3 regions of the Sinomonas terricola genome follow, and region 1 is predicted to be linked to each of the others. Evidence: riboswitches for the same ligand, from Rfam matches in the RefSeq annotation. Region 1 holds a riboswitch; each other region holds the start of a gene.
What was found. A riboswitch is a leader RNA that binds a small molecule or an ion and turns the genes downstream of it on or off. The one in region 1 is predicted to bind S-adenosylmethionine.
Positions count from the first base shown of each region.

Region 2: it holds a riboswitch for S-adenosylmethionine, as region 1 does, so the genes downstream of both, SPF06_RS15060 (aminotransferase class V-fold PLP-dependent enzyme) here and SPF06_RS16360 (flavin reductase family protein) in region 1, are expected to answer to the same signal.
Region 3: it holds a riboswitch for S-adenosylmethionine, as region 1 does, so the genes downstream of both, SPF06_RS04500 (DUF1737 domain-containing protein) here and SPF06_RS16360 (flavin reductase family protein) in region 1, are expected to answer to the same signal.

Region 1 is NZ_JAYGGQ010000013.1:127,524-133,422, reverse strand. It holds gene SPF06_RS16375 (ABC transporter permease) at 1-95, opposite strand, end outside; gene SPF06_RS16370 (ABC transporter ATP-binding protein) at 95-889, opposite strand; gene SPF06_RS16365 (ABC transporter substrate-binding protein) at 893-1,903, opposite strand; gene SPF06_RS16360 (flavin reductase family protein) at 2,094-2,579, opposite strand; SAM riboswitch class IV at 2,619-2,730, opposite strand; gene SPF06_RS16355 (hypothetical protein) at 3,016-3,753, opposite strand; gene SPF06_RS16350 (AfsR/SARP family transcriptional regulator) at 3,774-4,526, opposite strand; gene SPF06_RS16345 (amino acid ABC transporter permease) at 5,124-5,861, opposite strand; gene SPF06_RS16340 (ABC transporter permease subunit) at 5,861-5,899, opposite strand, start outside.
Region 2 is NZ_JAYGGQ010000012.1:28,342-34,240, reverse strand. It holds gene SPF06_RS15080 (DoxX family protein) at 1-76, shown strand, start outside; gene aroA (3-phosphoshikimate 1-carboxyvinyltransferase) at 73-1,443, shown strand; gene rsgA (ribosome small subunit-dependent GTPase A) at 1,448-2,566, shown strand; gene hisN (histidinol-phosphatase) at 2,627-3,445, shown strand; SAM riboswitch class IV at 3,555-3,668, shown strand; gene SPF06_RS15060 (aminotransferase class V-fold PLP-dependent enzyme) at 3,703-5,148, shown strand; gene SPF06_RS15055 (class I SAM-dependent methyltransferase) at 5,261-5,899, shown strand, end outside.
Region 3 is NZ_JAYGGQ010000001.1:922,590-928,488, reverse strand. It holds gene SPF06_RS04520 (glutamate--cysteine ligase) at 1-1,072, shown strand, start outside; gene SPF06_RS04515 (hypothetical protein) at 1,086-1,586, opposite strand; gene SPF06_RS04510 (O-succinylhomoserine sulfhydrylase) at 1,599-2,801, opposite strand; gene SPF06_RS04505 (rhodanese-like domain-containing protein) at 2,806-3,219, opposite strand; gene SPF06_RS04500 (DUF1737 domain-containing protein) at 3,216-3,554, opposite strand; SAM riboswitch class IV at 3,563-3,701, opposite strand; gene SPF06_RS04495 (DUF3100 domain-containing protein) at 3,852-5,258, opposite strand; gene SPF06_RS04490 (hypothetical protein) at 5,479-5,841, opposite strand.

The sequences.
Region 1 (5,899 bases):
CGGAGCGTGCGGCCCGCCCCCTCGCCTCGGCTGCCCGAGGGAGCTTCCCCGGGGGCCTCGGCGGACCGGAGGGATGGCACGGTGAGTGTGCTCATCAGGCGGGGATCCTTTCTGCGTTGGCGCGGCGGACCTCGTCGTGCAGGAGGTCCCACACCCGGTGGCGATAGTCGACGAAGGCGGGGTGCGAGCGGATGTCGGCCTCGTCGTCGTACGCGGGAAGGTCCACGTCGACGATCGCCTTGAGCCGCCCGGGCCGCGAGCTCAGGACGGCGACGCGCTGGCCGAGGTACACGGCCTCCTCGATGCCGTGGGTGATGAAGACGATCGTCTTGCCCGTGGCCCGCCAGATCTTCAGGAGCTCACCCTGGAGCTGCTCGCGGGTCTGTGCGTCGAGGGCCGCGAAGGGCTCGTCCATGAGGAGGATGTCCGGCTCGAACGCGAGGCTCCGGGCAATCGCGACGCGCTGCTTCATGCCGCCGGAGAGCTCGTGCGGGTAGCGGTCCTCGAACCCCGCGAGGCCCACGAGGCCGAGGTAGTACCTGGCCTTCTCGGCGCGTTCGCGGTGGCTCAGGCCCGGTCCCTCGAGCCCGATCGAGACGTTCTGCGATGCCGTGCGCCACGGGAAGAGCGCGTACTGCTGGAAGACGATGGCGCGGTCGGGGCCGGGGCCCGTGACGGGCTGGCCGTTGACGAGGACTTGCCCGGATGTGGGTTTCGTAAGCCCCGCGAGCAGGTCCAGCAGCGTGGTCTTGCCGGAGCCGCTCGGCCCGACAAGAGTGAGGAATTCGCCCTCACGGACGTCGAGCGTGAGGCTGTCGAGGGCGGGCGAGGTTCCGCCGCGCACCGAGAAATGCTGGCTGACGTCCCGGAGGCTGATTTTCGGGGTCATGTCTCACCCTTTCGCGAGGGAATTGAATTCGTTGGTGTAGTACTTGGGCGGCGTGATGGGGCTGTTCAGGATGCCCGTCTCGCGGAGCCACGAATCCCAGCGGGAGAAATCCGCGTCGGTAACAATTCCCGCATTCGGCACGCCGACGCTCTTCCAGTACTGGAGGTTTGCGGTGCTCTCGCCGCGGTTGCGCTTCTGGATGATCTGCGTGAAGCGCTGGATCACCTGATCGCGCGGAGTCGTGCGCTCCCATTCGATGGCCTTCGCGACGCCGGTCGTGAACGTGCGCACGGTATCCGGATTCTGGGCGAGGAAATCGCTCCGGAACACGTATTGGCCGCCCGCAAAGGCGCCGAACAGCCCGTAGTCGCTGAAGAGCGAGCGCAGGCCGCCCGTCGCGATGGCGTGATCCTGGAGGGGCCCGCTCAGCGAGCCGACGTCGACCTGCCCGCGCCGAACGGCCTCCTCCGTGTCGTTCGGCGGGAGGACCACGAGCTGCACCTGATTGATCTCGTCCTTCGAGAGCCCGTTCTTCTCGAGCCACGTGTCGATGACGGCCTCGGAATGCGCGCCGAGCGTATTGACCGCGATCTTCTTGCCGATGAGATCGCGCGCGCCGTGGATCGAGCTCTCGTTCTTGACGTAGAAGCCCGAGAAGGTCTTCTCATCCTCGCCGTAGTAATTCACCACGGCTTTTACGGGCGCTCCCGCTTCGACGAGCTTGACGACGGCGCCGGCGAACGCGCCGCCGAAATCCGTCTGTCCCGTCGCGGCGGACTGGATATCCTGCGGGCCGCTGATCGTATTCCCGACCCACGTGAGCTTGACGTCGCCGAGGAATCCGAGATCCTGGGCCAATTCGGGCAGGGTGACATTGTTCGCGGAGCCCTGATACCGGAGTTCCGTGACCTGGTGCGCCCCACTCGTGGCGGCGGCCGGGCCCGAGCAGGCCGAGACGGCGAGGGCGACGATTGCGGCGGAGGTCGCGCCGACGATGGACGTGAGTTTCTTCATGGGGGAGTTCCTTGGGGGTTCTGTGGCCGCGCGGAGGCAGCCGTGAAGGCACGCCGAACGAACCGGGTGTGCGCTCGGCATGGTGAAAGGCAGGGACGAGAGGGGAAAACGGGTGTGGCGATCCGCCGCGCCCGGGCGAGAGGCGCCTTCGACCGGGGCGGCGGTTCGGCGGGCTACAGGGTGTGAAGGACTACTTGGCCCAGTAGACGTGGTTCGTGAGGGGACGGAAGCTCCCCGGATCCGAGACGCTCACTGCCTCGCCGATCAGGATCACGTGGTCCCCTGCGTTCACCCGCTGCCAGAGGCGACACTCGATGCGCGGGACGTCGTCGGCCACGATTGGCGAGCCCAGCGCGCCGGGCTCCCAGGCCAATCCCGCAAACTTGTCCGTTCCCCTCGCCGCGAACCGCTGCACGAGATCGCGGTGCGATTCGGACAGGATGTGCACGGCGAAGTTGTCGGTCGAGGTCCACAGGCCGAAGGACGAGGACCGCTTGTCCACGGCCCACGAGACGAGCGCGGGCTCGAGGCTCACGGACGTGAACGAGTTGCTCGCGAGGCCGGCAATCGCGCCCTCGTGCTCCGTGGTGATGACCGCGATGCCTGTGGCCCAATGCCCCATGGCGCGGCGGAGCTCCGCCCCGCTGACGGCGTTCTGCACAGTTGTCACGGTCATCTGCTGTCCCTCGGCATTCCCACCGGACGCCCCTTGCGGGCGCCGTACTTGCCGCGGATGGCCACCGCGGCCGGATCCTCATCTGGGGCACCCCGCTACGGGAGAGGGTTGCCGCCCGGCCAGCCAGAGCTTGTCGCCGGGACTCTTGATCCTTGGCCTCGACTGTATGGGGCGGCGCAGGGGCGGGTCTAGGCACGCCGTAACAGGGAAACGCGGCGTCTCACGCGTGCCAACGTGACTGCGCGTGACGTCGCGTTGCGGGGGCTGGGAGAGAGGCGGCCACGCGTCGAGCGAGAGGTGGCCACGCGTTCATGTCTCGGATGCGTGGCCAGATGTCGCCATACGCGTGGCCAGATGTCGCCATACGCGTGGCCAGATGTCGCCATACGCGTGGCCACTCGCGGTCCGAGGGCGTGGTGCGAACGCGTTGCGGGGTTCAGTCGCCGGTCTCGACGTCGACCCGGGCCGCGACGCTGTCCGCGCGGGTGTCGTTTTTGATGGCGTCCCGAGCCCGCGCGGCCGCGTCCTCGGCGGCGCGTTCGGCGTCGTCGTGATGCGACCCGTCGTTGCGCGCTTCCTGAGCAGCCAGGGTGAGCCCAAGCTCCTGTTCGATCTGCTGGATGATTGCCTTCGCCTGGGCCGAGAGCTCGCGCCGGGTGCCTCCCAGGATCACGAATTGGAGCGCGACCGCCGTGGACTGGCAGTCCGCGCACGCGATGTTGGCGGCGAGGGAGCGATTGTTGGCCTCGATGGGCGCGGCTCGGGGGCCGGTGATGATCTGGACGGACACCGCGGTCGACGAGCAGCCCACGCAGCTCGACCACGCCGTGGCGACGTTGTCCCCGACGGCCGCGGCGGGGCCATCCAGCGTGACGGTCTGGAGCGTGGTCGCCGTTCCGGAGCATCCGTTGCATTCGCTCGTCGCGACGGCGGTCGCGACAGCCTTGCCGCCCGTGGGCCGGAGGCCGGTCTCGGAGCGCGCCGCGTCCGTGACGAGGGGGTTGGCCGAGGTAGGGATCGCCGAGGATGCCACGTCGAGCGACGACGACGCGCGGGACTCATCGGATGGCCCGCGGCCTTCGGCGGAGGCGGACTCCGGAACGGAGGCCGCGAGTGCGACGGCGGCGAATGCGGTGACGAGGAGGGCGAGCGGGTGCTGGGGGCGACGCGCCATGCCGGCACATCCTTCCGGGGCTAGCGATGGACCAAGATTCGGTCCGCGTGCGCCTTTGCGGCGAGCGGCCCGGGAAGGCCGAAGTCGTCGGCCGAGTTCCCCCCGATGGCTGCTTCGAGCCGTCGCGAGGGCGAGAGCCCCATTTCGTCGCGGAGCCTCCGGCGGAAATCCTCGAGCGTCCGGTGGGCGCCTGCCGCGTTGCCCGCGCGGAGCTGGCCCCGGATCACGAGCGCGTGGGCGGATTCCCGGAGCGGCTCGATCGCTGCCGCGTGCATCGCGGCGGCGATCGCGGCGTGCGGATCGTCCTCCGCGAGGCACCGCTGGGCGACCGCCTCGAGGGCGGCGATGCGCAGCTCGCGCAGCCGCTCCTGCTCGAAGATGACCCAGTCCTCGTACCAGCCGGGGAGGAGCTCCGCCGAGTAGAAGCGCTCGGCCTGACGCGCGCTGAGCGGGTGGCCCGCGCGGGCCGCTTCTGCGCTCCGCCGAAGACCGTCAACATCGACGACGACGGTGGGGGCGAGCGAGACGGGCTCGGCGGCGTCGCCGAGGAGGCCGGGAAGCTGGTGGCGGAGCTTGAACACGGTGGCCCGAAGGCTCCCCGAAGCCTGCTGTTCCGTGCTTTCCGGCCAGAGGAGGCCAGCGAGGAACGAGCGGGGCCGCTGGCCCAAGAGTGCGAGTGCCGCAATAAGGCGCTGCTGGCGTGCCCCGACGGGGACGGTAGTCCCGTTGCGGAGGAGTTGCCAGCATCCCAAGAGGCGCAATTCCCATTCCATGGGCGGTAACCCTCCATCGAGAAGCGAGAGCCCGCGGGAGGTCCGTCTGGTTGGCGATTCTCCCCGGTGATGCACGCCTGCTGAACGACTACAAGCATGACGATGCCGAGATAATCCAGTCAATGGATTTTTTCGAATTGACTAGATCTTTGGGCTAAGCTTGAGCGTACTCCCTGTATCATGAACGATTCAGTCACACGTGCCATGGATATGGCCATGCCCAGAATGCACCGCGGACGTTCCTGAGACTACATAGCTCTTGGACACGGCTTATGGAACACGACACACCACAATCGCTGAGTCCGTCGGGGAGTGTCCCGTGGACGGTCGTCCATGGAACAGTTGGCTGATGGTGGGGTGTTGATCTGCTGAAGTCGTCCGCGTAGACGACCGGAAGTCCCTCTGCACGGCCTCGGCTGGCCTCCGCGGAGCGGTCCTCTGAGCGATCCCTCCCCGGGGACAAACCATTGAGATCGTGATGCCAGGACGGCGCGCTGATCACGAGGGACCCTGAACGGGGGCGTTCAGGGTCCCTCGTGGGGAGCGCGCGGGGGCGGTTGACTGATGGGCCGCGGGGATCTCCGGTGTCGGGCCTGGTCAGCCCCGTGCCGGAGTGGTCTCCCTGGGGCGGGGCCGTGTCCGGGTTGCTGACGGCTTGCCCACTCGAGCCCGTCGCTCCACCCTTCCTGCGAGGTGGGTCAGCGGGTAGCAGACGAGGAAGAAGAACAGGAGCACCCCGGCGAAGATCGGCGCTGCGTGGCCATCGCCCTCGGACAGCTGGGAATACTCTACTGCTTGGCGGGATCGTTGAAGGACCTCGATGACGCCGATCAGGGAGGCGAGGGTCGTGGCTTGGATGAGGTCCACTGCGAGGTTCACAACGGGTGGGAGCATTCGGGCAGTTGCCTGGGGGAGGATCACCAACCGCATGACCGACCGCCACGGGAATCCGAGCGCGGAGGCGGCCTCGAACTGGGCGGTCGGAATGGAGCGGACGGCCCCGCGCACCACTTCCATGACGTTCGCGCTGCCCCAGAGCGAAAGGCCTACGATCGCTGCTTCGCCGGATGGGAGTTGCAGTCCCAGCGACGGGGAGACGAAGAACACCATGAAGAGCGTGACCAGGACGGGAAGCCCTCGGAACAGCTGAAGGTAGATCGTCAGGATCCACCGGAACGTGTCGTTCAGACCACCCTTGGGAAGGCACAGAAGGACGCCGAGCACGACCCCGACCAGAACGGACGCTACTAGCGATGCCAGCGCGATGATTGCGGTCTGCAGGGCGCCCGAGGCGACGAGGCCGAGGGTTGGCTGAATCCACGATAGATCGTTCATCACACACCTGCTCCCAGTGCATAGCGTCGGCTGATCAT
Region 2 (5,899 bases), on a different contig from region 1:
CAATGCCGATGCGGCGAAGTCCGCGACAAAGGCCGTCAAGAAGGCCGGGCGCGCGATCTCGGGCGGTCACGCGTGACCCCTTCCGCCGCGCCGTGGCCAGCACCGTTTGCCCACGGCCCCGTCGACGCCACCGTCACGGTCCCCGGATCGAAGTCCCTCACCAACCGCTACCTCATCCTCGCAGCCCTCGCGGACGGCCCGAGCCGCCTGCGGGCCCCGCTCCACTCGCGTGATTCGGCGCTCATGATTGCAGCCCTCCGCGCGCTCGGCGCGACCGTCACCGAGGTGCAGGGCGACGGCGACTTCGGGCCGGATCTCGAGGTCACGCCCATCCCCTCAAGCTCGCGCGAGGCGGGCGGCCTCGGTGCCGTGGCCATCGACTGCGGCCTCGCGGGCACGGTCATGCGGTTCGTGCCGCCGATTGCGGCGCTGTGCCGCGGGGAGATCGCGTTCGACGGCGATCCGCACGCCCGGGTGCGCCCCATGGGCCCGGTCATCGATGCCCTCGAATCGCTCGGCGTCGCCCTGTCCGCCCCCGATGGCGCGCGCCCCGCGTCGCTCCCCTTCACCGTGTACGGAACCGGCGCGGTGCCCGGGGGCCACATCATCGTCGACGCAAGCGGCTCGAGCCAGTTCGTCTCGGCGCTCCTCCTCGCGGGTGCCCGGTTCGAGGAAGGCCTGCACCTCGAGCACATCGGCAAGCCCGTCCCTAGCCTCGACCACATCGCGATGACGATCGCGGTGCTCCGCGAGCTCGGCGTCGAGGTCGACGACACCGTGCCGAACCATTGGTTCGTCAAGCCGGGACCGATCCGCGCATTCGACGTCCGCATCGAGCAAGACCTCTCGAATGCGGGCCCCTTCCTCGCCGCGGCGCTCGCGACGCGCGGCACGGTGCGGATTCCGAATTGGCCCGAGCACACGACCCAAGTGGGCGACGCATGGCGCGAAATCCTGCCGAAGCTCGGCGCACGCGTGGCGCTCGACGGCGGAACCCTCACCGTCACGGGCGGCGAGCGCATCACGGGGGCGGAGATCGCGGACACGAGCGAGCTCGCCCCCACGGTCGCAGCGCTGTGCGCCCTCGCCGATTCGCCGTCGCGCCTCACGGGCATCGCCCACCTGCGCGGCCACGAGACGGACCGGCTCGCTGCCCTCGTCACGGAGATCACGCGGCTCGGCGGGGACGCCGAGGAGACCGCAGACGGCCTCGTGATCCGGCCCGCCCGCCTGCACGGCGCCGTCGTCCTGAGCTACGCAGACCACCGCATGGCGACCGCCGGCGCGATCTGGGGGCTCGCGGTCGAAGGCGTCGAGGTCGAGGACATCGCCACGACGTCCAAGACCATGCCCGAGTTCCCGCACATGTGGGCGCGCATGCTGGGCTTCGGCGAGGCCGCGGCGTCCGCCCAGACCGGCGCGCGAGCGGACGGAGCCCGGTAGGCCCATGGCCGCCCGCGAATGGGACGAGAGCGACGTCCGGATCCGCCCGAACAAGAAGGGCAGCCGGCCGCGCACTAAGGACCGCCCGAGCCACGAGGACGCCGTGACCGGCCGCGTCATCACGGTCGACCGCGGCCGCTACACCGCCGTCGTCGCCGAGGACACGCCCGAGGAGCGCATCGTCGTCGCGGCCCGCGCGCGCGAGCTGCGCCGAACCCCCGTCGTCCCGGGCGACTTCGTCGGCCTCGTCGGGGATGTGAGCGGGCGGGCGGACACCCTGGCGCGCCTCGTGCGCGTCGAGGAGCGTCAGACGGTCCTGCGGCGCAGCGCGGACGACGACGATCCCATCGAGCGGGTCGTCGTCGCCAACGCGGACCAGCTCGTGATCGTCGTCGCGGCGGCCAACCCCGAGCCGCGCACGGGCTTCATCGACCGCGCCCTCGTCGCGGCCTACGACGCGGGCATCGAGCCCCTGCTGCTCGTCACGAAGGCGGACCTGAGGGATCCGGCCCCGCTCTTGGCCACCTACGAGCTCCTGCCGCTCGCCGTCGTCGTGAGCCGCACCGCGGAGGCCGACGACGACGCGGGTGAAGCGCCCGAGGGCGCCTCGGCACCGGACGGGCAGAGCGTGCGGCTCGACGACGACGCCGTCGCCCGCCTGCGCGAGGAACTCGACGGCAAGGTGACCGTTCTGCTCGGGCACTCGGGGGTCGGCAAGTCGACCATGGTCAACGCGCTCACGGGTGCCGACCGCGCGACGGGGGGCGTCAACGCGGTGACCGGCCGCGGCCGCCACACGTCGTCGTCGGCCCTCGCCCTGCGGCTCGACGGCGCGCCCCCCGGGAGCTGGATCATCGACACGCCGGGGATCCGCTCGTTCGGCCTCGCCCATGTGGACCCCGACCGGATCCTCCACGCGTTCCCCGACCTCGAGCCCGGCACCGAAGACTGCGCGCGCGGCTGCCGGCACGACGCGACCGCCGTGGACTGCGGGCTCGACGCCTGGGTTGCCGAGGGCCACGCGGGCCCGCACGGGCCCGCACGCCTCGCATCCCTGCGACGGCTCCTCGGGGCGGGGCCGCGCGAGGAGATCGCCGACGCCAAGGAACTCGGAACGCTCTGATTCCGCCCCGATCCGCGCCGGACACCGTCCAACGTCCAACTAGACGATAGCGTTGAGCCCATGACCCTCGCTGCCGAGTCGTACACTGACGACCTCCGCCTGGCCCACGTGCTCGCGGACTCCGTCGACGCGCAGACCATGGACCGCTTCAAGGCCCTCGACCTCCGGGTCGAGACGAAGCCCGATCTGACGCCCGTCACCGACGCGGACCGTGCCGCCGAGGAAGCCATCCGGGGGCAGCTTTCACGGTCGCGCCCCCGCGACGCCGTCGTGGGCGAGGAATTCGGCACCACGGGCCACGGCTCGCGCCGTTGGATCATCGACCCGATCGACGGGACCAAGAACTTCGTCCGTGGCGTGCCCGTGTGGGCAACGCTCATCGCGCTCGTCGACGGGGACGAGGTCGTGGTGGGCGTCGTGAGCGCGCCCGCCCTCGGCCGCCGGTGGTGGGCGGCGAAGGGTGCCGGGGCGTACACGGGCCGCTCACTCGCTTCCGCAACCAAGCTCAAGGTCTCCGACGTCTCGCGGATCGAGGATGCCTCCCTCTCCTACTCGAGCCTCTCGGGCTGGCGCGAGCGCGGGAACTTCGGCGACTTCCTGAGCCTCACGGAAGACGTGTGGCGCACGCGCGCGTACGGCGACTTCTGGTCTTATTGCCTCGTGGCCGAGGGCGCCGTCGACATCGCGACCGAGCCCGAACTGCAGCTGTACGACATGGCGGCGCTCGTGCCGATCGTCACGGAGGCGGGGGGCCGCTTCACGTCCCTCGAAGGCGAGGACGGTCCCTGGGGAGGCAATGCCCTCGCGACGAACGGCATCCTCCACTCGGCTGCGCTGCACCGGCTCAACCCCGAGCTCGACGACCTTCTCGTCCCATAGGGGAACGCCACGCACGAACTCCAGACCCGCGCAAGGGGCGCACTTCACGGGATGTAACACGGGCGCGCCGGCTGGAGGCCGTGCGCGCCCTCCCGTAATCTCGTGTTCAGGTCACGAGTGCCAGCGCGAAGCCCCGGCTTGCTGGCCGGCAACCCTCCTCACGCGGCGGGGTGCCCCGGGTGACGACCAGGCCGGTCCGGAGCGGATACGGCAAGCGCGGCCCCCGCGAGGCGGGGCCCCGACCCCGAGGTGCAGTCATGAGCACGCCCGTCGTCGTCCAGTCTTCTTCCCCGTCCAACCAGGCCTCGGCCTTTGGTTCCTCTCCCCTTCTTTCCCCTGCGAATTACCCCGACTCCGTGCGCCCCTTCGCGGACGTCATCGGCGCCGAGCTCATCACGCCGCTCGCGGGCGGGGGCGAGGTCCGCTACGCCAACCTCGACTACGCCGCGTCGGCTCCGGCGCTCACCGAGGTCGCGGCGTACCTCAACGAGGTGCTCCCCTACTACGCAAGCGTCCACCGCGGCGCGGGGTACGCATCTCAGGTGAGCACGTCGCTCTACGAGAACGCGCGGGGGATCGTGCGCGAATTCGTCGGGGCCCGCCCCGACGACGAGGTCATCTTCACGCGCAACACCACGGATTCGCTGAACCTCCTGGCCAGCTCGGTTCCCGGTTCGGGCGAGGTGCTGTACCTCGACATCGAGCACCACGCGAACCTTCTCCCGTGGCAGGCGCGTCCGCACCGCAGCGTGGTTGCCGCGCGCACGCTCGCGGAGACGCTCGAGCGCGTGCGGGCCTGGCTCAAGGCGGGCGAGATCAGCCTCGTCGCCGTGACCGGCGCGTCCAACATCACGGGCGAAATCCTGCCGATCACCGAACTTGCCGCGCTGGCCCACGAACACGGTGCGCGCATCGCCGTCGACGCGGCCCAGCTCGCGCCGCACCGCCGCATCGACGTCGCGGGGGCCGGGATCGACTATCTCGCCTTCTCCGGGCACAAGCTCTACGCGCCGTTCGGGGCGGGCATCCTCGTGGGCCGCCGCGATTGGCTCGACGAGGGCCGCCCGCATCTCGCGGGAGGCGGGGCCGTGCGCGAAGTGCGGCTCGACTCGGTCGCGTGGGCCGATGGCCCCGCGCGCCACGAGGCCGGCTCGCCGAACGTGCTCGGCGCTGCGACGCTTGCGAAGGCCGCGCAGGTGATCTCCTCGCTCGACGAGTCCGCGTGGCACCGCCACGAGCAACAGCTCCGGTCGGCGCTCGTCGACGGGCTGAGCACGATCGAGGGTGTGACGGTGCACCGGCTCTTCGAGGACTCGGACCTCGGAGCAAGCACGGCGTCGCGCGGCGCCGTCGGCATCGTCAACTTCTCGATCGCGGGGCACGACGCGGGCCTCACCGCGGCCTACCTCTCCGCCGAGCACGGCGTGGGGCTCCGCGACGGCCGCTTCTGCGCCCATCCGGCCCTCCGCCGCCTCGGCCTCCCGTCGGGCTCGCTGCGGGCGAGCTTCGGCCTCGGCTCGCGGCTCGACGACGTCGAACGCCTCGTGGCTGGTGTCCGGGAACTCGTCGAACGCGGCCTGCGCCTCGACTACCGCATCGACGCCGGCCGGTGGGTTCCCGCCCAAGACGGCCGCCCGTTCCCCGTGTGGGCACCCAACACGCCCGGCACCGCTGGTGCCGCGCCCTGCGTCGCCGAGGACTGACCGATCCGCCTCGTGCGGCCAGCGCCTTCTTTTCCCGGTAGATTCGACCCTGCGAATCGGGGGAACCCGGGAACTGAGCGTGCAGGGGCATGCTGGAGAGGAAAGCAACAGCATGGCGCGGGGCGGACCGAAATTCGACGACCGACGACGGCGAGAGCTCGCCGAGGCGTTCCTCGACGGCGGAGCCCATTACGAGCAGGTGCGGCCGGGGTATCCGGACGCGGCGGTGGACTGGATCCTGCCGCCTGGGGCGAGCACCGCCGTCGACCTCGGGGCCGGGACGGGAAAGCTCACGGGCCAGCTCGTCGCGCGAGGCCTCGCGGTCACGGCCGTCGACCCGAGCCCGAGCATGCTCGCCGAGCTCACCCGCCTCCACCCGGGTGTCGCCGTCGTCATAGCCCCCGCAGAGGCGACGACTCTACCGAGTGGCTCCGCGGACCTCGTCGTGGCGGCGCAGGCCTGGCATTGGTTCGATCCCGGCGCCGCGAGCCGCGAGGCGGCTCGGCTCCTCGCGCCGGGCGGCCGAGCGGCACTCGTCTGGAACCAGCTCGACACCTCGGTCCCGTGGGTGCATCGCCTTTCCCGCATCATGCATGCCGGCGATGTCCACAAGCCTGACTACCACCCGCCCACTGGACCCGAGCTCACGGGGTGGGAGTCGGCAGTGTTCAGGTGGGAGGACCCGATCACGCCCGAGGGGATCATCGAGCTCACGAAGTCGCGCAGCTACTATCTGCGGGCTTCGGAGAAG
Region 3 (5,899 bases), on a different contig from region 1:
GGCAGCCCTCGCTGACCGCATGCTCGCGGTCACGGGCAGGCCGCCGGACATGGTGCGCGAGTTCAAGCTCGAGCAGATCGAGGTCCAGACGCCGCCGTGCCGCGACCACGACGAGCTGCTTGAATCCCTCTTCGCGGGCCGCCAGCTCGCCGACCGCGCCGCTCGACGGTGCGGGGGTCGCGTCGTCGCGCTTGCGACGTCCCCCCTGAGCAGCGCCACGACCCTCACCCCCGACGAGCGCTTCGCGCACATGGACCACGAATTCCGCCTCACCGCGCGCGAGCAGCTCACGTGCGGCCTGCACGTGCACGTGGGCGTCGCCTCGCCGGACGAGGGGGTGGCCGTGCTCGACAGGATCCGCGAGTGGCTCCCGCTTTTCGCGGCCCTGAGCGCGAACTCGCCGTTCTGGTTCGGCGTCGCGACGGGGTACGCGAGCTACCGCACGCAGGCGTGGAACCGCTGGCCGTCCTCCGGCCCGCAAGAGCTGTACGGGAGCGTCGCGGCCTACCGCGAGCGGATCGCGGCGATGATCGCGACGGGCTCGATCTTCGACGAGGCGATGGCCTATTTCGACGCCCGGCTCTCCAGGAACCACCCCACGGTCGAGGTGCGCGTGCCCGACGTCCCGCTCGTCGCGGGCGATTCGGCGCTTCTCGCCGTCCTGATCCGCGCCCTGGTCGAGACGACCGCGCGGGAAGCGGCCGACGGCGTCGCCCCCTTGGGCACGCCGGTCGCCGTCTTGCGCCTCGCGGCGTGGAGGGCGAGCCGCTCGGGCCTCGACGCCGACCTCGTGCACCCGGTCGATGGCGTTCCCGTGCCCGCGGGCGCCGCCGTCGAGGCTCTCATGGCGTATATCGCCCCGGTGCTGCGAGACGGGGGCGAGTACGCGCGGACCGAGCTCGCCGTCGCCGAGCTCCTCGCGCGGGGCCCCGGTGAACGCGCGCAGCGCGAAGCGGCCGGCCGAGGAGGGCTCGCGGCGGTCGTGGCCATGGCGATCTCGCGTACCGCTTCGCCTGCCGGCGGCTGGGACGACGGCGCGCGAGCCACCTTGAGCGTCGTGCCGCGCGTGTAGGGTGGGTCGTGCCTCAGCCCCGCAGGAGGCGATGCAGCATCGCCCGGTACGCGACCGGGGCGATCCACGAGGCCACGAGGCCGACGGCGGCAGGGAACCTCCCGAGGCCGAACTCTTGGACCCAGCGGACGGTCGCGCCGTCCGAAGTACCCTCGCGGCCGTGCCCGACGGTACGACCATACTCAACCGTGAGGTCCACGAATCCGCGAATGAGCTTCCCCGACTTGACGATGAACACGTGGCCAGGAGACCCCGGAGCCGGGGGCGAGATCTCCTCGACCGTCATGATGTCGTTGAAGCCCACGCGCCCCAGCGTCGTGCAAGCCACAAACCGATGGCCGGGCTGCAGCTCCTCGGCCGGCGCCATGCCGTGCGTGATGTGCGTGAACGGGATGAGACGGTCGTGGGCCCGGAGATCGAGGATCCGGGCCCACGCCTCAGGGGGAGGCAGCGGCGTCTTGAGCTTCAGCTCGAATCGCGTCAGGTGGCCACGGGTTGGGCGGGATGTGGCCACGGGTTGGATCCGTTACCCGCGCAGCGCCTGCTCGAGGTCCCCGATGAGGTCCCCGACCTCCTCGAGGCCCACGCTCAGCCGCACGACGCCGTCGCCCAGCCCGATCGCGGCCCGCCCCTCGGCACCCATGGCGCGGTGCGTCGTCGTCGCCGGATGTGTGATGAGGGACTTCGAGTCGCCCAGGTTGTTCGAGATGTCGATGATCCGCAGGCCGTTGAGGAGGCGGAACGCGGCGTCCTTGCCCCCGCCGTCGGGCGCGTTGAGCTCGAACGTGAGCACGGTCCCGCCGGCGCTCATCTGCTTGCGCGCGAGCTCGTACTGCGGGTGGGACGCGAGGAACGGGTACTTGACCCAGCTGACCTCGGGCTGCGCCTCGAGCCACTCGGCGATCGCGAGGGCGCTCGCCGACGAGTGCCGCACGCGCAGCCCCATCGTCTCGAGTCCCTTCGTGAGGACCCACGCGTTGAACGAGCTGAGCGACGGGCCCGTGTGCCGCATGAGCTGCTTGACCGGGCCGTCGATGTAGTCCTTTGGCCCGAGGATCGCGCCCCCGAGCACGCGGCCCTGGCCGTCGATGTGCTTCGTGCCCGAGTACACGACGACGTCCGCGCCGAAGTCGAGGCTCCGCTGCAGGAGCGGGGTCGCGAAGACATTGTCGACGACGACGGTGGCGCCCGCTGCGTGCGCGAGGTCCGCGACGGCCTGGATGTCGACGAGCTCCTGCATGGGGTTCGACGGCGATTCGAAGAACACCGCGGTCGTCGGGACCGAGAGCGCCTCGCGCCATTGCTCGAGGTCAGGTCCGTCGACGAAGACCGTCTCGACGCCCCAGCGCGGGAGGATTTCGTTGAGGATCACGAAACACGAGCCGAAGAGGCTCCGGGCGGCCACGACGCGGTCGCCCGCGGCGAGCAGCGCCCCGAGTGCCGTGAAGACCGCGGACATGCCGGACGCTGTCGCGAAGCACGCCTCGGTGCCCTCGAGCAGCCGAAGCCGCTCCTGGAACGTGGCCACGGTCGGATTTCCGTACCGGGAGTAGACGAAGCGCTCGTCCTCGCCCGTGAAGGCACGCTCGGCGGCCTCCGCCGACTCGTAGACGAAGCCGGAGTTGAGGAACAGCGCCTCGGAGGTCTCCTGGAAGTTGGTGCGGTCGAGCCCGCCGCGCACAGCCTTGGTGTCTTCGCTCCAGCTGGCGGCGTTGATGTTGAAGGTCACTGACTTACTCTTGTCCTACGTTCGTGGGGAGACCCCGGTTCTTCCAGCCGTTGACGTTGCGCTGCCCATCGGGGCCCGGGACGCCTTCGAAGCCCTCGGTCACGTTGTATGCCGTGAATCCGAGGTTCGTCGCGGCGGCCGCGGCGGCCGCGGAGCGCTGGCCCGAACGGCACAGGAACAGGAGCTCGGTGCCCCTGTCCTCGGGGCCCTGGAGTTCGAGCTCCATGATGAAGTCCGGGTTCGGAATTCCACCCGCGAAGACCCACGGGATGAAGAGCGGGTCGTTGTCGGTCTGCCGCGTGTCCGGGATGCCGATGTGCGCCCATTCCTCCTCGGTGCGCACGTCCACGAGGACGGCGGAGCCGGACTTGAGCTTCTTCCACGCCTCGTCGGGCGTGATGTCTCCCGCGTAGCTCACGCGTGCCCCTCCCCGTCGTATTCGCCGTCGCTGCCAATGCCTTCGGCCAGGTCATCCACCGCCGAGGCGACGGCCGCGTCCGCGCGCGCCACGGCGTGGGGGAGGATCACGGCTTGGGCCACGATCACGTCGGTGCCGTTGAACGTCGCGGCGGGGCTTCCGTGCAGCACGTAGCCGTCGGCGAGGGCCTGGGAGATCCGGGCGCAGAATTCGCGCGTGTCGGGGCCGGTCAGGAGCCGGTAGGCGAGGCGCTCTTCGGAGGGGGTCGCCGGGGCGGCGGGATCGTTGAGCGGCGTGGCGGCCGGCTCTCCCGTGTCAAGGGCAGTGTCGGACATGGCGGGCTCCTTCTGGCTTGCGTATCGAACGTCGAATGGCCGAGTCGTCACCTGAGGCACCCCGCCGGACGGAGGGTTGCCGGCCAGCATGTCAGGGCAGTGCGACGGGGAGGGTGGCTCCGCCGTCGCGCGCTGGCGCTCGTTACTCTTCGTTGAACGTAGCATGCACCGCTGGGGCCAGCCATGGGAGGGCGGTAACGATTGGCAATATCGGCCCGCCGCCCGCTCAGTACCGCCAAGAGGCGAGGGGACGACGGCGGGAGGCTCCGCCGTCGTCCCCCCGCCTTCCGCCGGGCGTCAGTGGAGCACGAGCTGCCCGAGCACCGCGGCCGCGATGAAAGACGCACTGTAGGTCACGAGGGCCACGATGATGATCTTCCAGCTGAGCGACTTGAGGGCCGCGACGTCGCGGCCCAGCGTGAGGCCGATGAGCGTGAGCGACGGGAGGCCCACGAGGGTCGAGTCGAGGTGCTGGGTGATGCCGGCGATAAATCCGGCCGTCGGCATGAAGGGAGCTGAGACGATCGTTGCGAGGGAGAGGACCCACACGCTCGACGGGACGGACGGCAGCAGCCTGGCCAGGGCGAAGGAGACCCCGGTGAGCGCGAGCAGCACGACGACGCCGAGGATGTCCTCGGGGTGGAAGGACTTCGTGCCCACGGCGTTCGTCACGAGGGCGATGACGCCCATGATCGCGTAGGCGAAGACGAGCGTCCGCGGACTCGTCCTGACGGTCGGATCGTTCTCCACCGCGACCGGCGCCTCGCCCTCCGAGGCCGCCTCGGTCTCCACGGCGAGCTTCCGGAGGGACTTGCCCTCGTCGTTCCGGCCGAAGACGCGGCTCCAGAAGCGGTAGAGGGCGCGGCCCAGCGGCAGGGAGAGGAACACGCCCGCGTAGAAGCCCACGATGTTGGTCACGAGATTGGAGAGGGCGGCGAGCGCGGCGATCTCGCCCGCGTGCTGGGGGTAGAGGATCGACAGCGCGCCCACGCCGCCGAGCATCATCGAGGCCGAGCCGAGGCCCAGGCCGAGGGCGAGGGCGCGCGGGTCCAGGATGCCGAGGTTGCCGATCGTGCCGGCGAGCAGCGAGATGAAGACGGCGCCGAACAGGCTCCCGAGGAGCCACACCGAGAAGACGCCGCGGTATTCGCCCGAGCGGACGCCGAAGCGCTGGAGGGCGTAGGCGAGGAAGGACTCGCGGTCGATCGACCACGTTGCCCCGATGGCCACGCGCCCGAGGCCGAGGGCGACGGCGATGGGCAGTGCCAGGATGACGGTGCCGAAGATGTGCCCGGCCTCCTGGAGCACGACGGCCGGCCCGATCTCGGTGATCTTCGCGAGCGACGGCCCGATCCCGAGGCCGAGCCGGGCGAGGAAGACGATGATGCCGATCTCGAGGAGAAGCGTCGCGACGGCGCGGCTCGACGCGGACAGCCGCCGCACGCGCTGTGTGCCGACGATGCCCCCGATGATGACCGCCCAGATGATGGGGAGCAGCACGAGGGCGGCGGGGCCGATCTGGAACTTGTACGTTCCGATGAGCACCGCGACGACCGAGATGACGGCGGACACGACGATGACGGTCGTCCAATGCCCGCGCGTGATCCCTCGGGTGGATGTCTCTGAGGCCTGATCGAGGACCTGCGCTGGGGCGGTGGCGGGGGTGTCGGGGGTCTGGCCAACCGTCTGGGGCTGTTGAGCCATGTGATCACTGTCCTTTGGGAAGCGCATCGTTGCGCTCGTTTCTGTATACCAAATAACTCTAGGCTGTTCGCGCTGAGATGTAAATCACGTGCAGATTCTAGGTCGGCAGCTCGAACATAGGTATACCAAAGAACCGATGGCATGCCACCGTGGCCCGAAGCGGCTTTCGGCGACGCGAAGCGGCCGCCGCCCCCGCGCCCCGCGCGGGCGTCAGGTGGGGTCAGAACCCGCGCGCGGTGCCCAGCGTGCGCGCGAGCATCTCGAGACGGCTCACGTGCCGGCTCACGGCCTCGTTCACCAGCACGAGGTCGACCCCATGGGTTTCAGCGAAGGCGCGATGGGTGCTGGACGAGCGCATGAGGTCGGCGGCGGCGCGAGCGGCCTGCTCGGCCCGGTCGAGGGTGCGCTCGCAGGCTTCGAACGACGACGGCGTCTCCGCACCCAGGAGCCCCTCGATGCGGGCTTCGAGCGATGCGGCGGCGTCTCCCATCGCCTCGAGGCCGGCGGTCTTCGCTGCGACCCGCGTGCGCGCGAGCATGGGGAGGGCCTCGTCGAGGCTGAGCGGGCGGGCGGCAGGAGCCATGGCTGGTGTACCTCACGGTCGCGGTTCAGGGAGGTCGACGCTGACGCCGTGACGCTAT